Regions from separate parts of the Streptomyces sp. NBC_00224 genome, predicted to be linked through region 2. Evidence: predicted binding sites of a transcription regulator. Region 2 holds the regulator's gene; the other holds the start of a gene.
The links. The regulator HspR, encoded in region 2, represses chaperone genes until heat shock. The targets are predictions, from matches to a motif close to TTGAGNNNNNNNNNCTCAA.

Region 1 (3,402 bases), 1.4 Mb from region 2:
CTGGCCGGTGAGGGTCAGGCCCGCCGCGCCCGTCTCCGGGTCGGCCAGGGACGCCTCGACGAACAGGACGTCGCCGCCGGCCCCGGTCACCGCGAGGCCGGTGGCCACGCCGGGCACCGAGGTGCGCCGCTCCGCCGGGTCCTGGGCGGACTCGGGGACGTGGTGCGGGCGGCCGATGAGCGCGCGCAGATCGTCGGGCGTGACCGTGAACGGCAGTTCGCGCTCGCCGGTCTCGTGCTGGGCGGCGGCCTTGCGCAGCAGCCGGGCGAGCGAGCGCTCCAGGTTCCGCACGCCCGCCTCGCGGGTGTACTCCCCGGCGAGCCTGCGCAGCGCGCCCTCCTCCAGGACCACCTCACCGGCGTCGAGCCCGGCCCGCTCCAGCTGGCGCGGGAGCAGGTGGTCGCGGGCGATGACGACCTTCTCGTCCTCGGTGTAGCCGTCGAGGCGGACGAGCTCCATACGGTCGAGCAGCGCCTCCGGGATGGCCTCCAGGACGTTGGCCGTGGCCAGGAAGACGACGTCGCTCAGATCGAGCTCGACCTCCAGGTAGTGGTCGCGGAACGTGTGGTTCTGCGCCGGGTCGAGGACTTCGAGCAGGGCGGCGGCCGGGTCGCCGCGGAAGTCGGAGCCGATCTTGTCGATCTCGTCGAGCAGCACCACCGGGTTCATCGACCCGGCCTCCTTGACGGCCCGGACGATCCGGCCGGGCAGCGCGCCCACGTACGTACGCCGGTGGCCGCGGATCTCGGCCTCGTCGCGGACGCCGCCGAGGGCGACGCGGACGAACTTGCGGCCCATGGCGTGGGCCACGCTCTCCGCGACGCTGGTCTTGCCCACGCCGGGCGGGCCGACGAGCGCGAGCACCGCTCCCCCGCGCCGCCCGCCGACCACACCGAGGCCCCGGTCGGCGCGCCGCTTGCGGACCGCCAGGTACTCGGTGATGCGCTCCTTCACGTCCTCCAGGCCCGCGTGCTCGGCGTCCAGGACCTCGCGGGCGCCCTTGATGTCGTACACGTCCTCCGTCCGCTCCTGCCACGGCAGTTCGAGGACGGTGTCCAGCCAGGTGCGGATCCAGGAGCCCTCGGGGGACTGGTCGCTGGAGCGCTCCAGCTTCTCGACCTCCTTGAGAGCGGCCTCGCGGACCTTCTCGGGCAGGTCGGCGGCCTCCACGCGGGCCCGGTAGTCGTCGGACTCGTCGCCCTCCGACTCGCCGTTGAGCCCGCGCAGCTCCTTGCGTACCGCGTCGAGCTGCCGGCGCAGCAGGAACTCGCGCTGCTGCTTGTCCACGCCCTCCTGTACGTCCTTGGCGATGGACTCGGCCACGTCCTGCTCGGCGAGGTGCTCGCGCAGGTGCTCGGTGGCGAGCTTGAGGCGGGCGACCGGGTCGGCCGTCTCCAGGAGCTCGACCTTCTGGGCGGTGGTGAGGAACGGCGAGTAGCCGGAGTTGTCGGCGAGGGCCGAGACGCCCTCGATCTGCTGGACGCGGTCGACGACCTGCCAGGCACCGCGCTTCTTCAGCCACTCGGTGGCGAGCGCCTTGTACTCCTTGACCAGTTCGGTGACCTGGCCGGGCAGGGGTTCGGGGACGGCCTCCTCGACGGTGGCGCCCTCCACCCACAGGGCTCCGCCCGGGCCGGTGGTCCCGGCGCCGATGCGCACCCGGGACACACCGCGGATGAGCGCGCCCGGGTCGCCGTCGGAGAGCCGGCCGACCTGCTCCACGGTGCCGAGCACGCCGGTCGCGGCGTAGGCCCCGTCGATGCGCGGGACGAGCAGCACCCTGGGCTTGCCCGCGGAGGGGCCGTCGGCCCGGACGGCCGCCTGGGCGGCTTCCACGGCCGCCCGCACCTCGGTGTCGGACAGATCCAGTGGCACGACCATCCCGGGCAGCACGACCTCGTCGTCGAGCGGCAGCACAGGCAGGGTGAGCGGTGCGGACGAGTGAGCCATGATCTCCCCTTCGGCAGTCAAGTTGAGCTATGCCGACTCAATGCATGTGAGCTGAGGAATGTTCCCCCACAGGTGTTCGCTCTGAGCGATCACCTCTTGTAAGAGTCACAGGCGACAACAGACCATTACTCGTATTGCTTACTACGGGAGGGACAGCCATGGAATCCGTACCGGAGCTCGTCGAGGCCTGGACCAAGGGGTGGGTCGTGTCGCGCGGTGCGGCGGCGCCGGTCGCCGAACCCTGGGGCTGGACCGTCGACGTCGGCCAGGTCAAGCAGGTCTCCCGGCACGTCCTGCCCGAGCCCGACGAGGCCTCGGTGCGCAAGCTGGTCGAGGCGACCACCGCGCCCGGCACCTGGCTGAAGCTCTTCGCGGACGACGAGACGGTCCGGCCGTGGCTCGGCCCCGGCTGGCAGGACGACCAGCCCGGCTTCCTGATGACGGTGCCGCTGGCCCCGGCCCCTGCCGTGGTCCCGGCCGGTTACACGCTCACCCGCTGGACCACCGGCGGGGTGCTGCGCGTCCTGGTGCGCACCGAGGCGGGCCACTTCGCCGCGCGCGGCCAGATCGCCCCCACCGGCGCGACCGCCGTGGCCGACCAGATCGAGACGTCTCCCGAGCACCGGCGCCGGGGGCTCGGCAGCCTGGTCATGCGCGCGCTCCAGCACGGCGCGCACGCGTCGGGGGCCACCACCGGCGTCCTGGTCGGCACCCCCGAGGGGCAGGCCCTGTACGAATCGCTCGGCTGGACGACGCGCTCACCCATGGCCAGCCTGTACTTCGCTCCCTCCGATCCGGCATCCTCGGCTGCATGAGCCTCACCGGCAGGACCAGGACGACGGCCGGAGCGCTGCTGCTCGTCACTTTGCTCGCGGCGACGGCCTGCGACTCCACGAGCTCCACGGCGGACGGCGCGTCCAAGTCGCCCACCCCGGCACCGAGCACGACCCTGAGCGCGCAGACCCCGCCGCCCGCCTCACCGGACAGCGCCACGCCCACGCCGCCCACGCCGCCCACGCCGCCCGCCCAGCACGGGCAGCTGCTCAAGATGGTGGTGAGCGGCGGGTTCGCGGGGCTGCACAACGAGCTGGTGGTCAAGGCCGACGGCTCGTACACCTCGACGCGCCGGGACGGGCAGACCACCACCGGCAAGCTGTCGCCCGACGCCCTGGCGAAGCTCCGCGAGTCCCTCAAGGACGCCGACTTCGCGCATCTGCCGCCGCGCCCGACCGGACGCCCGATCGCCGACGCGCTGATGTACCAGTTCACGTACGAGGGACACGTCGTCCTCACCGACGACATCCATCAGAGCCCGGCGCTACGGGACGTACGAGCCAATCTGCCCGTCGGCTACCGCTGACGGCGCGTCATCGCGCCGGGCGGCCCGGCGCCCGTCCGCCCGGCGCAGCACCGGCCAGCAGACGACGCCGACGAGCAGGGCGGTCGGATGGC
Region 2 (3,402 bases):
AGGCGTCGACGACCTCCCGCTGGCGGGCCAGATCCGCGTCCGGCACCGGCGCCGACTCCTGCACCCGGCGCCGCGCACGGCTCGCCAGCTGCCGGGTGGCGACCGTGGAGCGCCCCACCACCGGGGCTATCTCGTCGAACGGCACCATGAACATGTCGTGCAGCACGAAGGCGATCCGCTCGGCGGGCGCCAGCGCGTTCAGGACGACCAGCATCGCCAGGCCCACCGAGTCCACGAGCAGCACCTCGTGCTCGGGGTCGCCCGGCTCCTCGTGCCCGCGCGGGTGGACCGGCACGGGCTCGTCGTACAGCAGCTCGCGCCGTGAGTCGCGCGAGCGCAGCATGTCCAGGCACACCCGTCCCACGACGGTGGTGAGCCAGCCGCCGAGGTTCTTCACACAGCTCGCGTCGGTGCGGCTGAGCCTCAGCCACGCCTCCTGGACGGCGTCGTCCGCCTCGTTGAGGTTGCCGAGTATCCGGTAGGCGACGGCCCGCAAGTGGGTGCGGTTGGCCTCGAACCGCTCGGCCAGCCGTTCGCCCTCGTCCACGTTCGCGGTCACTTCTTCCCTGCCTCACCCGAAGAGGTGACACCGACTGTATCCGCTGTCCCGCCCCACGGGTACGCCGATTCAGCTCTCAACTGCCTTACAGATCAGGACATTTGATGGAGGTCCCATGGCCGTACCACCCGCATCACCCGCACCCGGTGTCACCCGGGTCGACGCGGCCCGCGCCCAGCGCCTGGAAGCGCTCGGCCGCACCTGGGCCTTCGAGCTGGGCGGCGAGGTCTTCGAGCTGCCCCGGGAGTTCACCCGCGAGACCGCCCGACGGCTGCGCGCCCTGGGCGGCGACGACCTCGGCGCCTCGCTCGAACTCCTCCTGGGCGAAGGGCAGTCCGCGCGGCTGCGCCGCCACCGCCCCTCGCCGCACGACGCCGAGGCCGCCCTCGCGTCCTGGGGCCGGGACACCGGGCTCGGCCTGGGGGAAGGCTGCGCCTCGGCGTGTACGTGGACGACAACGCCGAGGCGCTCGAAGCCGCGCTGCTGCGCCACTACGGCGTGGACCTCCTGGACTGGCACCGCGGCCGGCTCTCCTCCCGCCGCCTCGCGGTCCTGATCCGCCATCTACCGAAGGAGCCGTCATGGTGAGCAGCGGCCAAGCCGAAGGGGTCGCGATCGAGCTCGAACGGCTGCGGCGCGCGGTGGACGTCGGATTCGCCACCACCCGGGGCGACCTGGCGCTGCTCCTCCAGCGCGCCGACCAGACCGACAAGACCCTCGGCGAGCACGACGACCGCCTGGACACCCTGGAGCGCGCCCGCTGGCCGCTGCCCGCGATCGCCGCCCTGACCTCCTGCGCCGCCCTCGCGGTGAGCATCTGGCAGGGCGCGGGTCACTGAACGTCCCTTGTCCGAAGGACTGACGGCACACAAAAGGGCCCGCGGCCCCCGTGAGGGGCTGCGGGCCCTTTGTGCGTGTTGCTCCTGCTTACTCCTGCGGCCGCTTGGGCCGCCACACCACCAGGGCGCTGGTCTGCTGCACGTCCTGGTACGGCACGAGATCGCGCCGGTACGACGCGTGGACCTGGGCCTCGCGCTGCCGCATCGCGGCCGCCGCCCCGTCCACCGCCGTGGAGAGCTCGGCGACGCGCTGCTGGAGCGCGGCCACCTGGTTCTCCAGCTCGATGATGCGCTTGATGCCGGCCAGGTTGATGCCCTCGTCCTGCGACAACTGCTGCACCGTACGGAGCAGGTCGATGTCTCGGGCCGAGTAGCGCCGGCCGCGCCCGGCCGTGCGGTCGGGCGAGACCAGGCCGAGGCGGTCGTACTGCCGGAGGGTCTGCGGGTGCAGACCGGAGAGCTGAGCGGCGACCGAGATGACGTACACCGGCGATTCGTCGGTCAGTTCGTACGGATTGCGTCGTCGGCCGTCCATCTCATGCTCCCTTCGCGGCCTGGAACAGTTCTTCCCGCGGATCGTGATCCGCAGTCGCCTCGCGGTACGCCTCCAGCGCGTCGCGCGCCTTGTCGTCGAGATCCTTGGGCACCACGACCTCCACGGTGACCAGGAGGTCGCCGCGCGAGCCGTCCTTGCGGACCGCGCCCTTGCCGCGGGCCCGCATCGTACGGCCGTTGGGCGTTCCCGCGGGGAGCTTCAGGGTGACCGGGGGCCCGCCGAGGGTGGGCACCTTCACCTCGCCGCCGAGCGCCGCCTCCACGAAGGTGACGGGCACGCTGACCGTGAGGTTGTCGTCCTTGCGGCCGAACACCGGGTGGCCGTCGACGTGGACGACCACATAGAGGTCGCCCGCGGGTCCCCCGCGCTCGCCCGCCGCGCCCTTGCCGCGCAGCCGGATCCGCTGGCCGTCGAAGACGCCCGCCGGGATACGGACCTGCATGGTCCTGGACGACTTGGCGCGCCCGCTGCCCTTGCAGACGTCGCAGGGGTCCTGGGCGATCAGACCCCGGCCCTTGCAGTCGACGCACGGGTCGGTGAGCGAGAAGCCGCCGCCGGTGCCGCGCGAGACCTGGCCGGTGCCGACGCACGTCGGGCACACCCGAGGCGTACCGTTTTTGTCGCCGGTGCCCGAACAGGCCTTGCAGGGGGCCTGGCTGGAGAGCCGGATCGGGACCGTGGCCCCGTCGACCGCCTCGGTGAAGCTGAGCGTCACCTCGGACTCCAGGTCCTGGCCGCGGCGCGGCTGGGTCCGGGTGCCGGTGCCCGCGCCGCCCCGGTTGAAGAGGCCGCCGAACACGTCGCCCAGGCCGCCGCCGAAACCGCCGCCACCACCGCCAGCAGCCCCGCCCTGGGCGCCCCCGAAGAGGTCGCCCAGGTCGAAATTGAAGCTGCCGCCGCCGGCGCCGGGACCGGCCCGGAAGCCGCCGTTGCCGAAGAGGGCGCGCGCCTCGTCGTACTCCTTGCGCTTCTTCGGGTCGCCGAGGATGTCGTTGGCCTCGGAGATCTCCTTGAAGCGCTCCTCCGCCTTGACGTCGCCCTTGTTGGCGTCCGGGTGGAACTCCCGGGCGAGCTTTCGGTACGCCTTCTTGATCTCGGCCTCGGTGGCGTCCTTGGGGACGCCGAGGACCTTGTAGTAGTCCTTCTCGACGAAGTCCTTCGTGCTCATCGACGTCCCTCCTTCCGGACGATCACTTCATCCATGACCGCTGCGTCAGCCCTTGTCCGGGCCAACGCTCTCCTCGTCGGCCTTGTCTTCCTTGCCCTCCTTCGCCGCGCCCGGCTGGGGCTCGGCGACGGCGACCCGCGCGGGGCGGATCGTACGCTCGCCGATCCGGTACCCGGGCTGGAGGATCGCGACGCACGTCGTCTCGGTGACGTCCGGCGCGTAGGAGTGCATCAGGGCCTCGTGGACCGTCGGGTCGAAGGGCTCGCCCTCCTTGCCGAAC

Region 1: a site for HspR is predicted at 1,973-1,991, ahead of lon (endopeptidase La). Genes of this name have one in related genera too.

What each region holds. Positions count from the first base shown of each region.
Region 1 covers NZ_CP108106.1:6,084,761-6,088,162, reverse strand. The annotation lists gene lon (endopeptidase La) at 1-1,950, opposite strand, end outside; gene OG965_RS27310 (GNAT family N-acetyltransferase) at 2,109-2,765, shown strand; gene OG965_RS27305 (hypothetical protein) at 2,762-3,310, shown strand; gene OG965_RS27300 (rhomboid-like protein) at 3,269-3,402, opposite strand, start outside.
Region 2 covers NZ_CP108106.1:4,642,009-4,645,410, forward strand. The annotation lists gene OG965_RS20620 (sigma-70 family RNA polymerase sigma factor) at 1-547, opposite strand, end outside; gene OG965_RS20625 (hypothetical protein) at 675-1,115, shown strand; gene OG965_RS20630 (hypothetical protein) at 1,141-1,398, shown strand; gene OG965_RS20635 (heat shock protein transcriptional repressor HspR) at 1,487-1,933, opposite strand; gene dnaJ (molecular chaperone DnaJ) at 1,935-3,122, opposite strand; gene grpE (nucleotide exchange factor GrpE) at 3,168-3,402, opposite strand, start outside.